DNA from 3 places in the Streptomyces sp. NPDC022910 genome. Region 3 is predicted to be linked to each of the others. Evidence: riboswitches for the same ligand, from Rfam matches in the RefSeq annotation. Region 3 holds a riboswitch; each other region holds the start of a gene.
What was found. Region 3 has a riboswitch for cyclic di-AMP ahead of ACZ3TS_RS12770 (M23 family metallopeptidase). Riboswitches for the same ligand answer to the same signal wherever they lie in the genome.
Positions count from the first base shown of each region.

Region 1: it holds a riboswitch for cyclic di-AMP, as region 3 does, so the genes downstream of both, ACZ3TS_RS13940 (transglycosylase family protein) here and ACZ3TS_RS12770 (M23 family metallopeptidase) in region 3, are expected to answer to the same signal.
Region 2: it holds a riboswitch for cyclic di-AMP, as region 3 does, so the genes downstream of both, ACZ3TS_RS27090 (M23 family metallopeptidase) here and ACZ3TS_RS12770 (M23 family metallopeptidase) in region 3, are expected to answer to the same signal.

Region 1 covers NZ_JBVHHL010000011.1:145,612-148,878, reverse strand. Annotated here, with positions in the region: gene eno (phosphopyruvate hydratase) at 1-766, opposite strand, end outside; gene ACZ3TS_RS13940 (transglycosylase family protein) at 1,078-1,752, opposite strand; cyclic di-AMP (ydaO/yuaA leader) riboswitch at 1,757-1,923, opposite strand; gene ACZ3TS_RS13935 (LysM peptidoglycan-binding domain-containing protein) at 2,122-3,108, opposite strand.
Region 2 covers NZ_JBVHHL010000032.1:71,322-74,588, reverse strand. Annotated here, with positions in the region: gene ACZ3TS_RS27095 (alpha-galactosidase) at 1-1,134, shown strand, start outside; cyclic di-AMP (ydaO/yuaA leader) riboswitch at 1,438-1,594, shown strand; gene ACZ3TS_RS27090 (M23 family metallopeptidase) at 1,599-2,471, shown strand; gene ACZ3TS_RS27085 (SGNH/GDSL hydrolase family protein) at 2,735-3,267, shown strand, end outside.
Region 3 covers NZ_JBVHHL010000010.1:100,508-103,774, forward strand. Annotated here, with positions in the region: gene ACZ3TS_RS12765 (GntR family transcriptional regulator) at 115-810, opposite strand; gene ACZ3TS_RS12770 (M23 family metallopeptidase) at 1,009-1,761, opposite strand; cyclic di-AMP (ydaO/yuaA leader) riboswitch at 1,774-1,952, opposite strand; gene ACZ3TS_RS12775 (M16 family metallopeptidase) at 2,225-3,267, opposite strand, start outside.

The DNA of each region.
Region 1 (3,267 bases), on a different contig from region 3:
ACTTGCCGTCCTTGTAGAACTCGGACGCGGCGACGTCGAGCGCGAGGGCGATCTGCTCGCCGGGGACGTACCCGGCCTGCTTGACGGCCTCGAGGATGAGGTCGAGGGCCTCGCGGTTGGAGCCGAGGTTCGGGGCGAAGCCGCCCTCGTCACCGAGGCCGGTGGACAGGCCCTTGCTCTTCAGCACCTTCTTGAGCGTGTGGTAGACCTCGGTGCCCCAGCGCAGGGCCTCGGAGAAGGACTCCGCACCGATCGGAGCGATCATGAACTCCTGGATGTCCACGTTGGAGTCGGCGTGCGAGCCGCCGTTCAGGATGTTCATCATCGGCACCGGCAGCAGGTGCGCGTTGGGGCCGCCCAGGTAGCGGAAGAGCGGCAGGTCGGACGCCTCGGAGGCGGCGTGGGCGACGGCGAGGGAGACGCCGAGGATGGCGTTGGCGCCGAGCGAGCCCTTGTTGTCGGTGGCGTCCAGGTCGAACATCGCCTGGTCGATCAGGCGCTGCTCGGTGGCGTCGTAGCCGACGAGCTCCGGGCCGATCTGCTCGATCACGGCCAGGACGGCCTTCTCGACGCCCTTGCCCTGGTAGCGGTTGGGGTCACCGTCGCGGAGCTCGATGGCCTCGAAGGCGCCGGTGGAGGCGCCGGACGGAACGGCGGCACGACCCGTGCTGCCGTCGTCGAGGCCGACCTCGACCTCGACCGTGGGGTTGCCTCGGGAGTCCAGGATTTCCCGGGCTACGACGACGTCGATGGACGGCACGAGCATCTCCTTCTTGGATGTGACGCTGAGAGTGCGGGGCACTTGTGACTAGAGCCTAACCGTCCCGGGCCATCGGCCAGCCGACCGACCGTCCCGTGGACAGGGTGACGGTACACATTGTTCCAGCGCGGAACAAAGGGGGAGGGGAAGGCCTGGTGAAAATCGCGCGGCGCGCAAGCAAAAAGCCCCGCTCCGGTGCGTACGGGGGAACACGCACCGGAGCGGGGAGCCCGTGGGGACGGGGGGCGGTCCTCACGTGACCTCCGCGATGAAGGCCATGTATATGGGGACCCTGTGGCCCGGCTACCAGCCGCCTGTCACTTGAGGTGCAGCTGCTGGCCGGGGTAGATGAGGTCGGCGTCCTTGACGATGTCCTTGTTCAGCTCGAACAGCTTCTTCCAGCCGCCCTGGACGTGGTGCTTCTCGGCGATCGAGCTGAGGGTGTCGCCCTTGACCACCTTGTACTCGCCGTCGCCCTTCTTGACCTTCTGGCCGGTCGGGGTGGTGACGGTCTTCTGCGCAGCCGGACGCTCGGCCGAACGGGAGGCCTGCTGCGTGGCCGCCCGAGGGGCGGTCTTGGTGGCGCTGGAAGCGGTGCCGGCGGCGGCGCCGTTGTACGGGGCGCCGGACAGACCCTTGCCGCAGACCGGCCAGGCACCCTTGCCCTGGCCCGCGAGGACCTTCTCGGCTATGGCGATCTGCTGGGCCTTGCCGGCCAGGTCGGCACGCGGGGCGTAGGCGGTGCCACCGTAGGCGGCCCAGGTGGAGTTGGTGAACTGCAGACCACCGTAGAAGCCGTTGCCGGTGTTGATGGACCAGTTGCCACCGGACTCGCACTGGGCGACGGCGTCCCACTCGGAAGCGGTGGCGGCGGAGGCGGTGCCGGCCGCCATAAGCGGGGCGGCGACGGCGGCGCCGGTGACACCGGCGAGCGCGATGGCGCGGACGGCCTTGGACGGGCGGCGGTGCTTGCCCTTGCCGGAACACAGCATGGTTCGTTCCCCTCACCGACGCCTGCGAGGTGAGCTGTCGGGTTCGGGCCGGTTGAGTTGCCCGGCCGCGCACCACTGGATGCGCGGCTCCACCCCCAGCCGCCCCCGGTCAACTCCCGGGCGCGGCACTTACCTTGGGTCCCCCGCTCCTGCCTACGGCGCTTGACGCGACGACTGTTCCCACGCGGCCGCTGGCAGGATTCGGCGTTGCGACCGGGGGGCCCGCTGTGGCGAGCGGTCACGACCGTAAGCAGTCGATCCGCCGAATTCCAAAGACGATCAGGGCCAATGAGACCCATCTCTCACTCTCGCCAATCCAGACATTCGGCGCGAAGTAGGGCGTGAAGTCCCCTTCGAACGGAGGGTAGTTCAGGGCTGCTCCGCCACCGGCTCGACCTCGAGCGCAAGGCTCTGACCGGGGAGGATGAGATCGGGGTCGGCACCGACCGTCTTCTTGTTCGCGTCATACAGGGCGGTCCATCCACCCGTGAGGTCAAGAGAGTCGGCGATGGCCGACAGGCTGTCCCCGGGACGGACGGTGTACGAGCCGTCGGCGGCGTCGCGTGCGGCGTCGGAGCCCCGCGAGGCGTGCCGGCCGGCCGAGTCGCCCGTGCGGCCGTCTGCGGCACCCTCGTCGGCGCTGTCGCCGCGGTGGCGGCCGGCGCCGGAGGTCTCGTTCGCGTCGTCACCCGAAGAGGCGCCGTTCCGCCCGGACTTGTCCGACTCGTCACTCTTCGCCGTAGCAGCGGGCGAGTCGCTGGACCCCCGGGAACCGCTCGCGCCCGCCTCACTCTCGGCCGAGTCGGCGGTCGCTCCTGAGGAGGGGGATGAAGAGGAAGACGCGGATGAAGAAGGCGACGACGTTACCGAAGTGGATGAACCGGATGAGTCGGACAGACCGGAGTCCACGCCGGAGCCGGAAGCGGAACCGCCGCCGGACAAGTCACCCGCGAGGCCCGTGTCGACATGCGCGGAGGCGGAGTCCTCGCTCAGGCCTGAAACCAGAGCGCAGGCGGACCAGACGGAGACACCCCGGTCGGCGAGGATCTTCTCGGCGACGGCGATCTGCTGGGAGCGGCTCGCCTGATCGGCGCTGGGGGCGTAGTCGAGGCCGCCGTACTTCTCCCAGTCCCGCTGCGTCAACTGGAGCCCGCCGTAGCGACCGTTGCCGGTGTCCGCACTCCAGGAGCCGCCGCTCTCGCACTCCGCGACCTGGTCCCACGTGGTGCCGCCGGCCGCACTCGCGCCCGTGGCACCGAGGAGCGGGATCGCGATCGCTGACCCGGTCACCCCTGCCGCGACGAGGAGAGCCGGAGCCTGACGGGGGCGACGGTGACGACCGTTCCCGGAGAGCATGCGGTTGCCTTTCACACGACAGCGGTGACCGACGCGGCGACTGTGGCGTACCGCCGCGTTGCTGCGTGAACGTATCGGCAGTCGATCGCTTGTCACAAGTTAATGCAGCGCAGATCACGTGAAGATCACAGAGGTGAGAAAGTGTCACCTTCCCGTGAT
Region 2 (3,267 bases), on a different contig from region 3:
CAGCAGGAGGCGCTCGCGCGGCGGGCGGCGGAGATCGGGGTCGAGCTGTTCGTCGTCGACGACGGCTGGTTCGGCGCCCGCACCAGCGACCGCGCCGGGCTCGGCGACTGGCTGCCCAACCCCGACCGCTTCCCGTCCGGCCTCAAGCCGCTCGCCGACTTCGTGCACGGCCTCGGCATGCAGTTCGGCATCTGGGTCGAACCCGAGATGGTCAACCCCGACAGCGACCTCTACCGCGCTCACCCTGACTGGGTGCAGTACCAGAGTGGGCGAAAGCGGACGGAATTCCGCAATCAACTCGTGCTGAACCTCGCCCGCGAGGACGTCCAGGAGTATCTGTGGGAGCGGCTGGACGGGCTCCTCTCCAGCGCCCCGATCGACTATGTGAAGTGGGACTTCAACCGCTGCTTCACCGACGCCGGCTGGCCCGGGGACCCGTACCCGCAGCGGCTCTGGGTGGACCATGTGCGGGCCCTGTACGCCTTGTTGGACCGCCTGCGGGCCGCGCACCCCAAAGTCGCCTTCGAGTCCTGCTCGGGTGGTGGCGGGCGGGTCGACCTCGGTGTCATGAGCCGTACGGACGAGGTGTGGACTTCAGACAACACCGATCCGCTCGACCGGCTCGCCATCCAGCACGGTTTCAGTCAGATCCATCCGGCCCGGGTCATGGCCGCCTGGGTCACGGACAGCCCGAACACCCAGCTGAACGGGCGAGTCAGCTCGCTGCGCTTCCGGTTCGTGAGTTCCATGGCGGGGGTGCTGGGCGTCGGGGGAGACCTCACGACGTGGACCGACGAGGAGTTGGCGGAGGCCGGCGACTGGGTCGGTCTCTACAAGGAGATCCGCCCCGTCGTCCAGCGCGGCGACCTCTACCGACTGCGGCCGCCGAGGGGCGGGTTGAGCGCTGTCCAGTATGTTCACGGTGACGAGACGGTCGTCCTCGCGTGGCTCCAGGCGCAGCACTACGGCGAGCCGGTCGCCCCGCTGCGGCTGCGCGGCCTCGACCCGGCGGCGACGTATGAATGCCGTGAAACGGGCGAAGTGCACCGGGGTGCCGTGCTGTTGCATCACGGGCTGCCGACCAGCCTGCACGGCGACTTCGATGCGACGGTTATCCGGCTGCGTCGCATCTGAGTGTTCTGCCCGAATTGGAGCCTTCATTCCAACTCGCTCTGGAATGAGGGCTCCTGAAATTACAGCACGTGAGCAGGGTCATAACCGTGACGTACGGTTGTCGCCATGTTCACGTAATTCGGGCGCTTTTCAGGGGGATTGAGAGCGGCTCGCAATCCCGTATCGACGGAGGGTGACGGGGAATTCCCCCAAGGATCAAGAGAAATCCGAGCGCCGGGAACCGGCCGGTTGTGGCCGCGTGTCCCGGTCGCTTACGTTCCCCCTCGATCCGGGTGGAACGCCTAATCCTGCCGCCGCCCGGGGCCCGCATACTCACCCGTGCCCGGCAGGAGCGGGGGACCCACAGGTACGTCGCCTGTTCCGGTCTCCGGAACGGCTAGGGGTAAAGCCGCGCGCAATCGCGGCCGGACATCTCCAGTCCGCACCCGACAGCTCACCTCGCAGGCGCAGGAGAGGAATTCGCCATGCCCGCGAAGGGTAAGCACCGCCGTCCCAAGTCCCGGCGTTTCACCCGTTCCATCGCCGTCGCCGGAACCGGCGGCGCCACGCTCGCGCTGCCGTTGATGGGGGCGAACGGCGCCCATGCCGCCACCCCGACGGCATCCGCTGCCGAGAAGGCCGCCACCTCCGTTCCGGTCGCCGCCGAAAAGAGCGGCGCCCGGGCGAACGGCGCCAGGATCTACACGGTGCAGGCCGACGACTGGCTCGCGAAGATCGCTGACGAGCAGCACGTCAGCGGCGGATGGCAGAAGCTCTACGAGGACAACCGCTCCGTGGTCGGCTCCGACCCGTCGCTGATCCACCCGGGTCTGAAGCTGGCACTCCGCGGTGACCGCGCCGCGTCGCAGACGACCGACCCGTCCGCCACCGAGTCCGAAGCCTCCGCGCCCAGCACCACGACGGCAACCAAGCCCACCACCACCGCGACCGGCTACACCCTGCCGGTCGCGGCCGCCGCCATCGGCACCGGCTACCACGCCGCGGGCAGCATGTGGTCCAGCGGATACCACACCGGCGTGGACTTCATCGCCCCGACCGGCACCAGCCTCAAGGCCATCGCCGCGGGGACGGTCGTCTCGGCCGGCTGGAGCGGTGCGTACGGCAACCAGGTCGTCATCAAGCTCGCCGACGGCTACTACGCGCAGTACGCCCACCTGTCGCAGATCTCCGTCGCCGGGGGCCAGGCCGTGACCCCGGGTCAGCAGATAGGCTTGTCCGGCGCGACCGGCAACGTCACCGGACCGCACCTGCACTTCGAGATCCGCACGACCCCGGACTACGGCTCCGACGTGGACCCGGTCGCCTACCTGCGCTCCCACGGCCTGAGTGTCGGCTGACGCCGTCGGCCGCCCGCCGCCTTCGGGAGGCCGGACCCCCGTTCCCGGGGGTCCGGCCTCCGGCGTTGCCGTTCCGCCGCGCCGGCCCCACGTCCGGTGGCTCACCCGAACACCCCTGATCGGAGGGTTATTCCGGATCGGATCGCATTCGGCGAGTGGTTTATCTCACCGTCCGTCAACCCTTTCCTACGGTCGCGTAGCTCACATCCCAAGGTGAATCATGGGCCGACGTGGCAGACGATTCGAAGAATGACAACAGATCAGTGATCGGGTCGTACGTAGCGGTGGGGGACAGCTTCACCGAGGGCGTCGGCGACCCCGGCCCCGACGGGCAGTTCGTCGGCTGGGCCGACCGGTTCGCGGTGCTCCTCGCCGACCGGCGTCCCGAAGGCGACTTCAAGTACACGAACCTTGCCGTGCGCGGCAAACTGCTGGACCAGATCGTCGCGGACCAGCTTCCGAAGGCCATCGAACTCGCGCCGGACATGGTCTCGTTCTGCGCGGGCGGCAACGACATCATCCGGCCGGGCACCGACCCCGACGAGGTCGCCGAGCGCTTCGAGCGGGCCGTCGCCGACCTCACCTCCGTCGTCGGCACCGTGCTGGTGACGACCGGCTTCGACACCCGTGGCGTCCCTGTCCTCAAGCATCTGCGCGGGAAGATCGCCACCTACAACGGGCACGTCCGGGCGATCGCCGACCGGTACGGCTGCCCGGTCCTCGATCTGTGGTCGCTGAAGACCGTGCAGGACCGGCGCGCCTGGGACGGTGACCGTCTCCACCTCTCGCCCGAGGG
Region 3 (3,267 bases):
AAAGCGCGCAAGGGCACACGGAAATCGCACGCAACGGATTTCCGGGACGCGCGAAAACAAGGGCAGCCGAAATAGACCTCCGCCGAATATCCCTCTTTGTATACGGCGCCTGTGTTAATGCCGCAGCCCCGACATGTTTACGGCATGTTGCGAAGTTCTCACACTGTCCACCCGGTCTCCCACACCGGGAAAGCGCAGCCGGTGCGCGGACGTCGCGCGCTCGGTGTGCAGCGCCGTGATCGCCCGCGCCCGCTCGCTGTCCCCGCGCGCGACGGCGTCCACGATGCCGCCGTGCTCCGCCCAGGACTCCACGGGGCTGGCCGGCGCCTCGACCGCGTACATCCAGGCGATCTTGTGCCGGAGTTGGGCGAGCGTGGAGGTCAGCGCGGGGCTCCCGCAGGCCTGCGCGAGCGTCTCGTGGAACCACCCGCCCAGGGAGCGCAGATCGTCGCTGTTGCCCCTCCTGGCCCGCTCCTGGCCCAGTCTGACCAGGCCGCGCAGCACCTTGAGGTGGGCCTCGGTGCGGCGCTGCGCGGCCCGTGCGGCACCCAGCGGCTCCAGCAGCATCCGCATCTCCAGCAGGTCGGCGGCCTCCTGCTCGGTGGGCTCCGCCACGCACGCGCCCGCGTGCCTGCGGGTGATGACGAAGCCCTCGGCCTCCAGCGTGCGCAGCGCCTCGCGCACGGGGACACGGGAGACGCCGTACCGGCGCGCGAGCAGTTCCTCGGTGAGCCGGCCGCCGCGCTCGTAGACACCCGCGACGATGTCATCACGAATCGCCGTGCATACCGAGTGCGCCGGAATACGCATGTCCGACCTCCGCCTTAATCCCCGTGAAACGTCGTCGAGTGACACGTGTTCAACCGACTCTATTGCAGCGGGCCGGAATTTCCGACGGCGGGCCTGAATCCATGGATATTTTTTGGACAGACGGCAGTTCGAAACGACGACGGCCCCGGCTCATGAGCCGGGGCCGTCACGTTCGCGCGGAACCGTGGAAGGCAGGTGTCAGACGTTCACACCGTGTGACCGGAGGTATGCCAGGGGATCGATGTCCGAGCCGTACTCCGGGGACGTACGAGCCTCGAAGTGCAGGTGCGGCCCGGTGACATTGCCCGTGGCCCCGGAGAGGGCTATCTGCAGGCCCGGGGTGACCCTCTGGCCCACGGAGACGCCGATGGACGACAGGTGGCCGTACTGCGTGTAGGTGCCGTCGTTCATCTTGATGACGATCTGGTTGCCGTACGCGCCGCCCCAGCCCGTCTCGACGACCGTGCCGGAGCCGACCGCGTGCACGGGCGTACCGCTGGCGGCGTGGAAGTCGATGCCGGTATGGCTGCCGGAGGACCACAGGGAGCCGCCGCTCTTGTAGCCGGTGGAGACGTAGGAGTTGAAGATCGGCGCCACGAACGCGTTCAGGCGTCGGCGCTCGGCCTCCCGGGCGGCCCGGGCCTTGGCCTCGCGCTCCTTCGCGGCCTTCTCCGCGGCCCGCTTGCGCGCGGCCTCCTCGGCCTTCTTCTGCTCGGCGGCCTGCCTCTGAGCGGCGGCCTGGGCATCGATCTTCTGGGCGACCGAGTCGCCCAGGGAGACGGCCCGCATCAGTCCTGTCTGCTCGACGGAGTTGCCGGCGGCGAGCGCCGGGGCGGCCAGGGCACCGATGACGCCGGTGGTGGTGAGCGCCGCGACGCCCACGGCGTTCGTGGTCGTGCGCTTCACGCGGCCGGGACGACGGTGCTTCCCGTTGGCGCAGGTGAACGCCATGAAATGGCTGGTCCTTTCCTTCCCTCTCGCCTACCGGGTTAGCTGACGGGTTCGGAGCAGGAAGGTCTCCTACGGGCTCGCGCCCGATTCACCCCAGGGACTTGGGCCCGCCGACCGCGAAGGCGGCGACAGGAGGGTGGGTCCCCGGCTCCCCTGGCTCGCGCCGTACGGGGACTCGGCGATGACTGTCCGGTGCCGCGGATGCGGCGCACTGCCTGACGGCAGCCCGGAAGACGCTAAGAGGGCCACCTTTCCAACACCAAACCGATCAGAGCGTTTGTAGCGCATCCCACAGGGCAGAGAGGCAGCCTCTATGGCAATACGGACAAACCGCCAAGAAGGCAGAGGCCCTGGTGACAGAAAAGTCACCAGGGCCTCGCGAGGTCACTGCTCGACGCGCGTATGCCCTTCAACGGGGCCACGCCCACCCGGGGGGTCTGCCCCGCGCGCGTGCGGCGTCGCTCTACTCGGCCGCCACGACGCTCACTTCACCGATACCGAGCGCCTTGACGTGCTCCTCGATCTGCGCGGCGTCGCCCACCAGGACGGTCACCAGACGGTCCACCGGGAACGCGTTCACGACGGCAGCCGTGGCTTCCACCGTGCCCGTGGCGGCCAGTTCCTGATAGAGCGTCGCCTGGTAGTCGTCGGGAAGGTGCTGCTCGACCTGGTCGGCGAACGTGCTCGCGACGGCCGCAGCGGTCTCGAACTTCAGCGGTGCCACGCCCACCAGGTTCTGCACCGCGACGTCGCGCTCGGCATCCGTGAGGCCCTCGGCGGCGAGGGTGCGCAGCACCTTCCAGAGGTCGTCGAGCGCCGGGCCGGTGTTCGGCGTGTCGACGGAGCCGCTGATGGCGAGCATCGCGGCGCCCGTGCCGTCGGGCGCGGAGCGCAGCACCTGGCCGAACGCCCGCACCCCGTAGGTGTAGCCCTTCTCCTCACGCAGGACCCGGTCCAGGCGGGAGGTGAGGGTACCGCCGAGGCAGTACGTGCCGAGCACCTGGGCGGGCCACACGCGGTCGTGCCGGTCGGCGCCGACCCGGCCGATCAGCAGCTGCGTCTGGACCGCGCCCGGGCGGTGCACGATGATCACGCGGCCGGTGTCGTCGGCGGTCACCGGGGGCACGGGACGCGGCTTGGCAGGCGCGCCCGTCCAGGCGCCGAGGGTCTCCCCGAGGAGTGCGTCGAGGTCGAGCCCGGTGAGGTCGCCGACCACGACGGCGGTGGCCGTCGAGGGGCGCACATGCCGCTCGTAGAAGGCGCGGACGGCGGCGGAGTCGATGTTCGCGACCGTCTCCTCGGTGCCCTGGCGCGGGCGCGACATGCGCGAGGACGCCGGGAAGAGCTCCTTGGAGAGCTCCTTGGCGGCGCGGCGAGCCGGATTGGCGGTCTCGTGCGGGATCTCGTCCAGTCGGTTGCGTACCAGGCGCTCGACCTCGCTGTCCGCGAACGCCGGCGACCTCAGGGCGTCGGCGAGCAACCCGAGCGCCTTCGAGAGGCGGGAGG